One region of the Paenibacillus sp. RC73 genome, then DNA from elsewhere that is predicted to be linked to it. Evidence: riboswitches for the same ligand, from Rfam matches in the RefSeq annotation. Region 1 holds a riboswitch; each other region holds the start of a gene.

Region 1 (4,428 bases):
CGGGTGGCAGCGGCGGCCAATGAGCCCGCTTCTGCCAGCGCAGTCGCTCCATCATACATACTGGCATTGGCTACAGCCATGCCTGTTAATTCGCATATATACGATTGAAATTCGAAGATGGCTTGCAGCTCGCCCTGGCTTACCTCCGGTTGATAAGGAGTGTAGGCCGTATAAAATTCCGAGCGTGAAGTGATATGCTGGATGACGGATGGAATATGATGATCGTAAATCCCTGCGCCGAGAAAGCTGGCGTGCGTGTCAGTATTGGCATTTTGCCCGGCCAGTCCTGATAAGTGGCGGGTTAAGGCTCTTTCGTCTAACCGAGAAGACAGGAGCAGCTCCCCCTTATACCGGATCGCCTCGGGAATATCGCTGAATAAATCGTCGATGGACGATGCGCCGACCACGCGCAGCATTTCAGCTTGATCCTGCTCGGTCATGGGAAGATAGCGGTGTTGTTTCATTGGGTCTGGCTCCTTTCAACCAACAAGATCGTAAAAACGTAAAACGATTAACAAATGATTAATAAACGATTGCCCACTGGGCAGCGGTTAGTAACGGATCACGATAGTTATAGTAAGACGAGCGTTTAAATCAGCGTGGACGTTTATAAAAGGGCGCTGCTACTACCTCGGCGCGCAGGCGCTTGCCACGAATCTCGACCTCCAGCGGTGTGGATAGGGAACTGAAATGACTGTCCACCAGAGCCAAACCCAGATTACGCTTTAAGGTGGGCGACTGGGTTCCCGTTGTGACCTCGCCAATGTGCTGTCCTTCCGCAAAAACGGGATAATGGGCACGCGGGATGCCGCGGTCGAGCATTTCCAGTCCGATCAGCTTGCGGGGAATACCTTGTTCTTTCTGACGTTGCAGGGCCTCTCTCCCGATAAAATCTCCCTTATTCAGCTTGACGAAGAAGCCTAAACCAGCTTCCAGTGGCGAAATGGTAGCGGACAACTCCTGTCCGTACAGCGGTAGCCGCGCCTCGAAGCGCAGCGTATCCCTGGCTCCAAGTCCGGCGGGAACCAGACCATACGGCTCACCGATGCGAAGCAATCCGTCCCACACTGCCGGTGCATCCGCCGTGGGCACATAAAATTCAAAGCCGTCTTCCCCCGTGTATCCGGTGCGGGAGACGAGCGCTTTTGCCCCGAACAATTGCACATCCTCATTGAATCGGAAGGATGCCAGCTTCGTAATGTCCGTGTCTGTCACGGCTGCGGCAATACGCGCAGCTTCAGGTCCTTGCAATGCCAGCAGTGCTACCGCATCTGATACGTTTTCCAGATGAACGGATGCAGGAGCATGGCGAAGCAACCAATCCCAATCTTTGTCGATATTCGAGGCGTTCACAACGAGCATGTAACGCTCCGGCCCTTTGCGGTAAACAAGCAGGTCGTCTACTACACCTCCATCCGGGTAACACAGCAGCGAATATTGGGCCTGGCCCGGCTCCAATTGGCTGACATCGTTCGTCGTCACCTGTTGCAGAAATGCTTCGGCTTCCTGGCCCTCGACCAGGAATTCACCCATATGCGATACATCGAACAATCCCGCACGTTGTCGGACAGCCTCATGCTCCTTTTGAATGCCGCTGAACTGTACAGGCAGCTCCCAGCCGCCAAAATCAATGCAACGAACCCCCGGCAGCGTGCCGTAGGAGGAATACAGCGACGTTTTTCGCAAGTTAGTCATTTTTTCACTCCTATCCAGTGTGATCAGCTAAACAAAAAAGACAGGCTGAAAAAAACGTATGGACGGCAGTCCACACACTTTTCTTCAGCTCTGTCCTTGATACCTGAGAGTTACCCCGGTGTGTACCAGGTTTCCCCTTGGGTGATCCGCCTGTATGGCGAATGCTCTCCAGAGATGCGTCCGGCAGAGGTCCTTTTGCCTGAGAGATTCACCTGCGGTGCAGGTTTACTCCTTCGGCGCTGCCCTTGGATCAGCTATACGTCATCCGGCCCTGCCGGTAACAGCTTGATCCGACTCGCTTGCTACCTTGTTTTCACAGGCGGCAACAGCTATGCGAGTTTTGGCAGTCTCTCCCTCCACGTTCATCCGCGTTTACAGTTATCGGGTATTTCTAAAAGCACTTGTTATAACCCATTAATACGCAAATTTATTTGAAATGTCAACAAAAATGTCATCAACATCATTTTATAAAACATTTTATTCATAAATAAGGATATGTAAGCGTTTGTTATATCCTGCCGTATTTTTAGCTAGAACGATATATGGAGAAATGTGAAATATTTTTGTTAGTATTATTGACATGAGAGTTCTTGTTGTCATAATCTTAACCTGTCACAGACGGGTAGGCGAAACGATGTAATCCATATGGAAGCGAGGCGAGCAGGATGAGTGAAGTGAAGCAGCAATTTTGGTACACAGAGGAACATGAGTGGGTTCAGCGCACAGAGGATGGAACGGTACGAATCGGTATTACGGACTTTGCACAGCATCAGCTGGGGGATATCGTTTTTGTGGAGCTGCCTGGGGAGGGAGCAACGATTGAGCAGGGGGCAGAGATCGGTACTATTGAATCGGTAAAGACAGTATCCGACCTGTTCGCTCCGGTGACGGGAACGGTGTTGAAGGTGAATGAAGCGCTGGAAAGTACGCCTGAGCTGGTGAACGAGTCTCCCTATGAAAAAGGCTGGATGATCGAAGTGGAGATTGGAGGAGATGTAGAGGAATCATTAAGCAAGCTGCTGTCTGCGGATCAGTACGAGCAGTTGACTGCCAATGAGTAATAATGGGGCAAAGTAGGTTGGATAACTGAATAAGAGTGGCGTTTGTCCACTCGGTTTTGTATAAAAATAGTCGCGATGATTGGGCATAGCGGCTATTTTTTGCTGTCTTTTTTGGCAAGCGTAATTACGTTCTTTTTCCCTTGTTTGGAGGATATTCCTTGTATAGAAATGGTATAGATGACGCATGGTTTCTCGACTAAATTCTAACGTTTCAGGCCACATTAAGAGGAATTATGCCTAATGATTTCGCGCCTGTTTATCTTAAATTTAAATGTTGTCATCAACGTTCATGACGAAAGTACGTTTTCATTTCGTTGATGAAGATAGCGTTGTCATTTAGTATGAATTTTAAGAAAAGGTAGTGATGCTTATTACCTGGGTATTTTGCAACAATCCCAAGAGCGATTTCAAATCAGCAATAGATAGATCGAAACGGTTTAGTTCGTTTATCTATTGTACTTTCGAGCGTTGGGAATCGAATGATGCAAAATACTGACCTATAAGGAGGATATGAATATGAGCACAGTGGACGCAAAGTCCAATTCAAACGGAGGCGCTCGCGTTGCCGTACAGCGTTTCGGTCGTTTTCTCAGCGGTATGGTTATGCCCAATATGGGGGCCTTTATCGCGTGGGGATTGATCACGGCACTCTTTATTCCGACCGGATGGTTCCCGAATGAGGGTTTTGCACAACTGGTTGATCCGATGAAAAATTATTTGCTGCCGCTGCTGATCGGTTATACGGGTGGCACAATGATTCACGGACAGCGCGGAGGTGTGATCGGGGCCATTATGACGATGGGTGTCATTGTCGGGGCGGACATTCCGATGTTCCTCGGCGCGATGGTAGCGGGTCCGCTGGCTGCATGGATATTGAAGAAATTCGACAAAGCGATTGACGGCAAAGTTAAATCAGGCTTTGAAATGCTGGTCAATAACTTCTCGGCAGGGATTATCGGGGCGATTTTAGCGCTGCTTGCTCATGTGGCAATCGGACCGTTTGTACAAATTATCAGTCAAGTGTTGTCAGCAGGGGTACAGTTCCTCGTGAACGCAGGGCTTTTGCCGCTCGTCAACCTCATTATTGAGCCCGGAAAAGTATTATTTCTAAACAACGCACTGAACCACGGAGTATTGAGTCCGATTGCGCTGGAGGAGGCTTCAAGAACAGGCAAATCCGTTTTGTTCATGCTTGAATCGAACCCTGGACCAGGGCTCGGTATTTTGCTGGCCTACTGCCTGTTTGGTAAAGGCCCTGCGAAGTCGTCGGCTCCCGGCGCGGTTATCATTCACTTTTTCGGCGGGATTCATGAAATTTATTTCCCTTATATTTTGATGAAGCCGATTCTGATTCTTGCTGCTATAGCAGGGGGTGTGGTGGGAACGTTCTGTTTCATGCTGACAGGTGCCGGACTGGTAGCAGCTCCTTCACCGGGTAGTATCATCGCTTATTTCCTGATGACGCCAAAAGGCGGATATTTGCCAATGCTGAGCGGTGTGATTGCTGCTGCGGTCGTATCGTTTGCTGTTGCTGCTGTGTTACTCAAGACAGGTAAGCAAAAAGAAGAGGGGCTTGAGGAAGCGGCATCCCGCATGAAGGATATGAAAACTCAAAGCAAGGCTGCAGGCGAAAATACCACTGTAACGGAAGATAACCGCGAAGCTGATCGGG
Region 2 (4,428 bases), on a different contig from region 1:
CGCGTGGGCAATATCCAGGGTGGCACCTTGTACTCCATGCAATTTTCCTCCCGGTATGATCAGTTGCTTTCAGGAGATACTCCTAATATCTTTTCTCTGTCTTATGGCGGGGGTGCATTAATGGATCTGGGTGTGTATTCGCTGTATTTTGCCATTGATTTGCTTGGAGCCCCTACATCAGGCTTGTACCGTGCCAAAAAGCATGAGAATGGCGTGGATTTGGGCGGCCCGATCCTACTGTCGTATCCCGATTTTACACTGGTGATCCAACTGGCCAAAAATGCTGTAACCACCAACCGTGTTGAAATTTACGGGGACCAGGCCACTATGATCTCCAGTGGTGTCTCTGGTATCACGGACGTATCGGTTCTGGATGTCCGTACTCAGGAAACAGATACTGTAAGTACTCCTGAAACTCATCATTTCATGTTTTACGAGGCTCAGGAATTTTATCGGATCATTGCCGAAAAGGACAAAGACCGCTACGAAGAATTGAAGTCATTGAGCATTGAGGTTCAGAAGATCAGCAATGAACTACGCCATCAAAATGGCATTTATTTTGAAGATGGACAAAAATAACTAAAGAAGGAGGGGATGTATTATAAGTTCTAGTAGCTGCCAACCCATGTGAAGTTGCTTACAACGAGGATGGCAAAGGCTGGTCCATTCAGGTCGTTATGGAATACTCTACAAGTGTTTAACATATCCAATAAGAAAAGAGGCTCTCATACTATGACTAAGATATTAAAAGGATTTCCGAAAAATTTTCTGTGGGGCGGGGCAACCGCAGCTAACCAATTGGAAGGCGCTTTTGACGTAGATGGAAAAGGATTGTCCAGTGCGGACGTGATTGCTTATGTACCCAAAGCAGAGCGCACAAACGATCATGCTATAGAGATTTCGTCCGAGCGACTCGAAGACATTTTGTCTGGTAAGATAAATGCCCGTTTTCCAAAGCGCGAAGGTGTGGACTTTTTCCATCATTACAAAGAAGATATCGCATTATTTGCGGAAATGGGCTTTAAGGTTTTCCGCATGTCCATTAACTGGTCGCGGATTTTCCCGAATGGTGATGATGCGGAGCCGAATGAAGCAGGACTGCAATTTTACGATAATGTATTTGACGAGCTGCGCAAGTACGGGATAGAGCCACTGGTGACATTGTCCCATTACGAAACACCGCTAGGTCTGACACAGAGATATAATGGCTGGCTCGGTCGTGAAGTGATACAACACTACGTCAATTATGCCGAAACTGTGTTTACACGTTATAAGGATAAAGTGAAATACTGGCTGACTTTTAATGAGATCAATGTGATGACGATGAGTCCGTTCACAGGTGGCGGTGTGGTCATTGACCGTGTAGATAACAAGCAACAAGCGATCTATCAAGCCCTGCATCACCAGTTTGTGGCGAGCGCATTGGCGACAAAACGAGGCCATGAGATTATTCCAGGCTCTCAAATCGGCTGTATGCTGGCTCGTATGGAAAGCTATGCACATACGTGTAACCCGGAGGACGTGCTGAAAAGTCAGCATGAAAACCAGATGAATCTGTTCTTTACGGATGTACATGCCCGTGGGGAATATTCAAATTATATGAACCGTTATTTTGAAGAAAATAATATTGTTTTGCACACAGAACCCGGCGATGCCGAAATTCTGAAAAACAACACGGTCGATTACATCTCATTCAGCTATTACATGACCTTGACTGTCTCTGCAGGTCCGGAAGGCGAGAAGGCAGCGGGTAACCTGATTGGCGGCGTGAAAAATCCATATTTGCAATCCTCTGACTGGGGCTGGCAGATTGATCCGATCGGCCTGCGTGTTACGCTGAACACATTATATGACCGCTATCAAAAGCCGCTGTTCATCGTGGAAAACGGCTTGGGTGCATATGACAAGGTGGAAGAAGACGGCTCCATTCACGACACGTATCGCATTGATTATTTGCGCCAGCATATCGCTCAAATGAAGGAAGCGATTGCGGACGGTGTGGATCTGATCGGTTACACTAGCTGGGGACCTATCGACCTTGTGAGCATGTCTACTTCCGAAATGTCCAAGCGCTACGGATTTATTTATGTTGATCTGGACGATGACGGTAACGGAACACTGAAGCGCTCCAAGAAGGATTCGTTTGACTGGTACAAAAATGTAATTGCCACTAACGGCGAAGAACTGTAATCCAAGCTAACTGAATATAACCCGATATGGTCTGGGGGCGGGTGCGGCGGAGAACATCATGAGGATGAATCTGGCTGCGCCCGCCCTTATTTTATAGGCTCATCTTAAGATAACCAAACGACTTCACAAATTTTTCACTTGTAAAAAGCTGAAAGTTTTCTGTATAATAAAAAACAATTTCATATGTCTGGTTGATGTTTGCGGGAGATGGAACGTAAGTTCCGACCGAAGGGGCAAAACTCTCAGGTGCTTGGGCTGATTACAGCAACAAGCGGGACCGTAAACGGACAGAACTCTGGAGAGACCCTTAATTGGGCGCCGAAGGTGCACCGCAGATATCATCTGCTTAAACTCTCAGGCAAAAGGACAGAGACGCGAATAACCTGTGACAGGGGATGCCCTAGGCTTTTTTATGAGCTGTTAGTGGCTGAATCCTGCACAAGATGGTTGTATTTTTTCGTGCCTTTAACCTCTCCAGGAGTCGAATCAGCGGATTTGACTCTTTTTTGTTTTTTAATATGCTGGAGGAGCGGGTTGAAATGAATTTGGTACATGTGTTAGAAGCGATTAGCAGTTGGATATGGGGGGCCCCACTGATCATTCTCGTTATGGGAACAGGTCTGTGGCTGACCATACGTTTAAAAATGTTGCAGGTTTTTCGCCTGCCTCTGGCGATCAAGCTGATCGGCAAGGCTCCAAATGAAGGTAGCGGGGATGTCAGCAGCTTTGCGGCCCTGAGTACGGCGCTGGCGGCTACAGTAGGTACAGGAAGTATTGTCGGCGTCGCGACAGCGATTAAGCTGGGGGGACCGGGCGCCCTGTTCTGGATGGTTGTTGCAGCCTTTTTCGGGATGGCGACGAAATATGCGGAAGGTGTGCTTGCAGTAAAATACCGGGTGAAGGATCGGAATGGACAATTTTCCGGCGGCCCTATGTATTATATTGAAAAAGGGCTTGGACGCCGCTTTAAACCGTTGGCGATGCTGTTTGCTTTTTCCGGGATGCTGGTAGCGCTGTTCGGGATTGGAACATTTCCTCAGGTCAAAGCGATTGTATCCTCAACCGAAAACAGCTTCGGTGTTCCGCCAATTGTAACGGCATTGATTATTGCTACCCTTACGGGACTCGTTACCATTGGAGGGCTCAAGAGCATTGCCAAGGTATCGACCAAAGTAGTCCCCTTCAAAACAGGCTTGTACGTGTTGATCTGTATGATCGTACTGATTCGGTTCGCCGATCAGATTCCTGCCGCACTCGCGCTTGTGCTGCATTCGGCATTTTCCACGACGTCTGCGACGGGTGGATTTGCCGGGGCTACGATTATGCTGGCGATGCGCAGCGGGGTAGCCAGAGGGATTTTTGCCAATGAGGCCGGATTGGGAAGCGCACCGATTGCAGCCGCAGCCGCCAAAACCAAATGGCCTGCGGAGCAAGGGTTGATTTCCATGACAGGTGTGTTTATAGATACGATGATTATTTGCGTGATGACCGGGCTGACGCTGCTGGTTAGCGGCGTATGGAGCGGTCCTACCGATGCGGGCTTGATGACGCAGCAAGCTTTCTCCAGCGCATTCCCGCTTGGTGCGGAACTGCTCACAATCATTCTGATTATGTTCGCGTTCACCACGATGCTTGGCTGGAACTACTATGGAGAACGCTGTGTTGAATATTTGCTGGGTGTCAAATGGATTAAGCCGTACCGTTATCTGTTCATTGCGCTGGTTGCCGGAGGCGCGTTTATTAAGCTGGATGCGATCTGGTTGCTGGCAGATATCTTTAACGCCATGATGGCCTTCCCGAACTTGATTGCACTGCTCGGCTTGTCGGGAATTGTAGTTGCAGAAACCCGTACCTATATGGATTCCTTGTATCCTGACAAGAAAAAGGGAATACTTGCAGGTGCCAGTGCAGGAGCAGCCATAGAAATAGAAGAAAAAGGACAAACAGTCAGCTCGTAAAGTCCGATATATCCGGATTTAAGAATATTGACTCTGCAAGATCATTTGCCAGGATAACGAAAGGGAGTGTCCCTCAGCCATTACAGGCTGGGAGGACACTCCCTTTTTGCGTTTTAGAGCAGGATAAAGCTGACTCAGTAAATCTAATCTTTGACTGCTCCAGCTGCAAGATCGGAAATAAACTGGCGGCTAATGAAAAGAAATAAAATGATAAGCGGCAGTACAGCCAACAGGGTGCCAGCAATGACCATCGCATAATCCGTATTGTAAATACCGTTTA
Region 3 (4,428 bases), on a different contig from region 1:
TATCACCGTACCTGTGGATGTCGATACGCTTAAATATTTGCAAACCGACGAAGTCTCGCTGAATTTGAAAGCAGGACAGGTAGCTAAGGTTACGGCTACAGCTACGTATAAGGATGAGTCGGAGAAGGATGTATCCAAGCCGGCAGTCTGGTCCTCGTCCCGAATTATTGTTGCCACGGTCAAAGACGGCAGCATTAAGGCACAGGGTAAAGGTAAAGCTGTGATTACCGTGAAATATGCAGGGAAAACGACGAAGGTACAGGTGAACGTACAGTAAAAAAAAGAGCAAGCATACGTCTAAGGACGACATGCTTGCTCTTTTTTTATAAGGCGACTGTTCTCTCCCCATGTGTTATTTGGGGTGGCAGTCGCCTGAAAGCTACGACTTATCCTTCTTGGCTGGTATGTTGCGCGTAAGCGACTCCGTCAGACGCTTGCCGGTCGGCGTTTGGGCCAGGCCGCCCTTGGCTGTCTCGCGGTGCTTGGACGGCATCGCGCTGCCGACTTCTAGCATCACGTCGATGACTTCGTCAGACGGGATGGCGCTGCGCACACCCGCCAGAGCCATATCCGCGGCGGCAAGCGCGGTCACGGCTCCCAGCCCGTTGCGCACGATGCACGGAATCTCCACGAGTCCGGCGACGGGGTCGCAAATCAGGCCGAGCGTGTTCTTGAGCGCGAGGCCCACTGCATGGATGGCCTGCTCTGGCGTACCGCCGCGCAGCTCGACCATGGCCCCTGCGGCCATCCCGATGGCTGAGCCAATCTCGGCCTGACAGCCTCCCTCCGCACCGGAGATGAAGGAATTGTTGGCGATGACGTAGCCAATCGCTCCAGCGGCGAACAGTCCGCGCACCATATGCTCGTCATCCCAGCCGAACCGCTCCTGCGCGCTGATGAACACACCGGGGATGACCCCGCATGAGCCTGCGGTGGGTGTGGCGACAATGCGACCCATGGACGCATTGACCTCTGACACGGAAAGGGCGTACGCCATGGCGAGTGCCGAGGCATCGCCGGAGCAGGTTTCCCCTGCACGCAAATATTCCGCCAGGCGTTTGCCGTCGCCGCCTGTCAATCCGCTGCGGGATACAGTGTCCTGTGTTTGTCCGCGATGAACGGCCTCCTTCATGACTTCATAATAATCAGCCATTTGGCGGAAGATTTCTTCCTCCGGTGTGTTCGTCTCTTGTACCTGTTCCTTGATCATCAGGCGACCAATCGTAGTGGATTCCTCGGCGCACAAGGCACCTAATTCATGCAGATGGCTAAACCGCATCGGATTCAGCTCCTTTTTTCAAGTTAATCATTTTGATTCCATACATATGAGGCAAAGCCCGCAGCTCGGCAATTAATTCAGCCGGAGCGGGGCTATCGGTTTCAATAGCAGTGAGCGCTTCGCCATCCCGGCCTTTGCGATCCACGTGCATATAGGCAATGTTAATGTCAGCCGCGCCCAGCGCTGAAGTCACCGCGCCCAATGTTCCGGGCTTATCCGAGTGAAGAAGCACCAGCGTAGGCAACTCTCCGGTTAGATTGACCCGGAATTCGTTGAGCTGTTGAACATGAATGTTTCCACCGCCGATGGAGGAGCCTAGCAGCGTGCGCTGATCTTCACCCTTCCATAGCTCGAAGCGGACCGTGTTCGGATGAGGGGCGGGCAGTCCGCTGACAGCGAACTCTACTTCCATCCCGGCCTGCTCTGCACATTGCTCAGCATCCGGAATCCGGTAGTCGTCTGTATCGTAATTCAGCAGTCCGGCAATGAGTGCCAGGTCTGTGCCGTGTCCCTTGTACGTATCGGCAAATGAGCCGTACAGCGTCATGCGGGCACGGTCAGGTTGCACACCGAGCCAGTGCCTGGCAACACGTGCGAGCCGCACCGCGCCAGCGGTATGTGAGCTGGAGGGTCCGGTCATAGCCGGACCGATAATGGAAAATACATCTTTGAAACGCATGGTGTGGCCCCCTGTATGTTTGAATATCATAGTATATGGTGCTGCCGCGCCTTTGCGCGGGTGTGACGGTTTCTAATGCTGACGCAGCATGTAAGCACAAAAAAGGACAGGATAAGGAAATTTCCCTTATCTCTGTCCTCGTTACCTGAGAGTTTCGTGCGGTGTATACCGCCTTACCCCTTGGGTGGCTTGCGCTCTCTCCAGAGTTGCGTCAGATGACGATACATGGACCTGAGAGATTATCCGCCAGCCGGGTGCTGACGTCTTGCTCCTTCGGTGCTGCCGGGATGTGATTCCCGGACAGGCTCTCCCGTCATCTTCATTCGCGTATACCGTTCAACAATTCCTCCTAAGCGTAATGTATGCCATGCCCGGTGTCAATCACAGGTTGGTATTTTACAGAATCAGGAATCTTCTCAATAAAAAAGATTAAATTTTACATAATTATGGATGAAATCAGGAAGGAATTAGAAGGTTGATAGCTAATCTGATAGAGGACAAGCTAATTTATGGAATAATGGGAGGGACATTTACGTATGGTAAAAGGTTTTCGGTTCACAGGTTCACGCTTGAAAGGAATGCTGCATCTGGCGGCAATCGTATCACTGCTGGTAGGACTCTTCGTTCCATTCGGCCAGGTCAAGGCAGAGGGCGCGTTGACGGTAGCGGAAGCGCTTCAGCGTCAAAGCAGCGGAGGTACGGTGACGGTAGAAGGCTACGTCGTCGGACATGCCACTGGATCGAAAACGGCTAATTTCTCTGCCCCATTTGCAAATGATTTTAACGTACTGATTGCGGATCAGGCGAGTGAACGCAATACATCTAATCTGTTAAATGTGCAACTGACATCCGCGTATAGAGGACCATTCGGGCTGTCAGGCCATCCTGAGCTGATCGGCAGCAAAATTCGCGTGACGGGTGCGCTGGGTGCCTATAACAATTTTGGTGGAGTGAAAAGCCCAAGCGCTCTGGAACTGGTAAGCGGAAGCGAGCCTGGGAACCCTGGCGAACCTGATCCTGGTACTACATTGCCGGATGGAAAAGGCAAAAAAGTGCTGTTCGATAATACGCACGCACAGACAGCCGGAGCGGCGGATTGGGTTATAGATGGAGCCTTTTCCGATTTTGCCAGCGGACTGCGTAATGCTGGTTTTACCGTGGACCCGTTGAACCGTTCCATTCCTTTTACCTATGGCGAGCAGGCTATAACGTACGACAAGCTGCGCCCATATGATGTGTTCATCATTGGTGAAGCCAATGTTGCCTTTAAGGCATCCGAGCAAGCTGCTCTGGTTCAATATGTGAAGAATGGAGGCAGTATTTTCTTCATTTCTGACCACTATAACGCAGACCGGAACAAAAACCGTTGGGATTCCTCCGAGGTTATGAACGGCTACCGCCGTGGAGCCTATTCCAATCCGGCCAAAGGGATGACTACAGAAGAAGCTGCATCACCAGCTATGCAGGGACTAACCAGTTCCGACTGGCTGGCAACGAACTTTGGCGTTCGTTTTCGCTACAATGCACTCGGTGACGTAAATGCCACGGATATCGTAGCGGCAGATCAATCCTTCGGCATTACGAAGGGTGTACGTTCGATTGCCATGCATGCTGGTTCTACATTGGCGATTATGGATCCGACCAAGGCTAAAGGAATCGCTTATATTCCTACAGGCACGAAAAAATGGGGCAATGCCGTGGACCAGGGTGTCTATAACGGCGGGGGCCGTGCTGAAGGGCCTTATGCTGCTGTAGCCAAGGTAGGTCAGGGCAAGGCAGCATTTATCGGTGATTCTTCGCCAGTTGAGGATGCCACGCCGAAATATGTACGTGAGGAAAACGGACAGTCGAAGAAGACGTACGATGGTTTCAAGGAAGTCGACGATTCCACCTTCCTGGTACAAACCGTCCAATGGCTTGCATGGAAGCAGGACTATACGAAGCTGTCCGATGTGGCGGGTCTGACGCTGGACCAGCCAACACAGCTGCTGCCGTTCGAGGAGCCTGCGGCTTCTACAGAACCGCAGCCTGAGCCTTGGGCTGCTCCGGCAGCGGGCTACAAATGGTACGATCCAAGAACGTTCAAGTCCGGCTCCTATGGAGCGGCTTCGTAACCAGCGAAGAGAGTACAATTTGAGCTGGACCAGCCAGTCGCTTGATCCCTTTAAGGGCGTCAGGCGGCTTTTTTTGCGCTGAAAATTAACCTGTGGTTGGTTATTTCATTACATTTTGTGCCAGAAAGGTCGCGCTGCTGCTGAATCATTGGTTTTTTAAATGATCATGATAGTCTAATCTTAATTGATATATCCATATACTGGTGATAGGATGAATTCAAATTATTCCGACTAAATCGGTATGTAATGTTGATGAGAGGTTTAACATCAAGCGTGGCGTGCATAAGCAGGACAAGGCCATGGAGAACGGAGGAAGCACACACATTGAGTATCGAGCCGGTGTTGGAGATCAAAGG

What was found. Region 1 has a riboswitch for glycine ahead of gcvT (glycine cleavage system aminomethyltransferase GcvT). Riboswitches for the same ligand answer to the same signal wherever they lie in the genome.
Region 2: linked by a shared signal. The riboswitch ahead of ABH897_RS18745 (alanine/glycine:cation symporter family protein) and the one ahead of gcvT (glycine cleavage system aminomethyltransferase GcvT) in region 1 are both predicted to bind glycine.
Region 3: linked by a shared signal. The riboswitch ahead of sdaAB (L-serine ammonia-lyase, iron-sulfur-dependent subunit beta) and the one ahead of gcvT (glycine cleavage system aminomethyltransferase GcvT) in region 1 are both predicted to bind glycine.

The regions. Positions count from the first base shown of each region.
Region 1 covers NZ_JBIYCV010000008.1:159,685-164,112, reverse strand. The annotation lists gene gcvPA (aminomethyl-transferring glycine dehydrogenase subunit GcvPA) at 1-464, opposite strand, end outside; gene gcvT (glycine cleavage system aminomethyltransferase GcvT) at 595-1,695, opposite strand; glycine riboswitch at 1,776-1,872, opposite strand; glycine riboswitch at 1,873-2,061, opposite strand; gene gcvH (glycine cleavage system protein GcvH) at 2,361-2,756, shown strand; gene ABH897_RS19745 (PTS mannitol transporter subunit IIBC) at 3,273-4,428, shown strand, end outside.
Region 2 covers NZ_JBIYCV010000007.1:305,154-309,581, forward strand. The annotation lists gene ABH897_RS18735 (Gfo/Idh/MocA family protein) at 1-579, shown strand, start outside; gene ABH897_RS18740 (glycoside hydrolase family 1 protein) at 733-2,190, shown strand; glycine riboswitch at 2,382-2,458, shown strand; glycine riboswitch at 2,476-2,570, shown strand; gene ABH897_RS18745 (alanine/glycine:cation symporter family protein) at 2,730-4,148, shown strand; gene ABH897_RS18750 (carbohydrate ABC transporter permease) at 4,292-4,428, opposite strand, start outside.
Region 3 covers NZ_JBIYCV010000013.1:20,009-24,436, forward strand. The annotation lists gene ABH897_RS23635 (Ig-like domain-containing protein) at 1-277, shown strand, start outside; gene sdaAA (L-serine ammonia-lyase, iron-sulfur-dependent, subunit alpha) at 380-1,279, opposite strand; gene sdaAB (L-serine ammonia-lyase, iron-sulfur-dependent subunit beta) at 1,269-1,958, opposite strand; glycine riboswitch at 2,168-2,281, opposite strand; gene ABH897_RS23650 (DUF6359 domain-containing protein) at 2,495-4,072, shown strand; gene ABH897_RS23655 (ABC transporter ATP-binding protein) at 4,397-4,428, shown strand, end outside.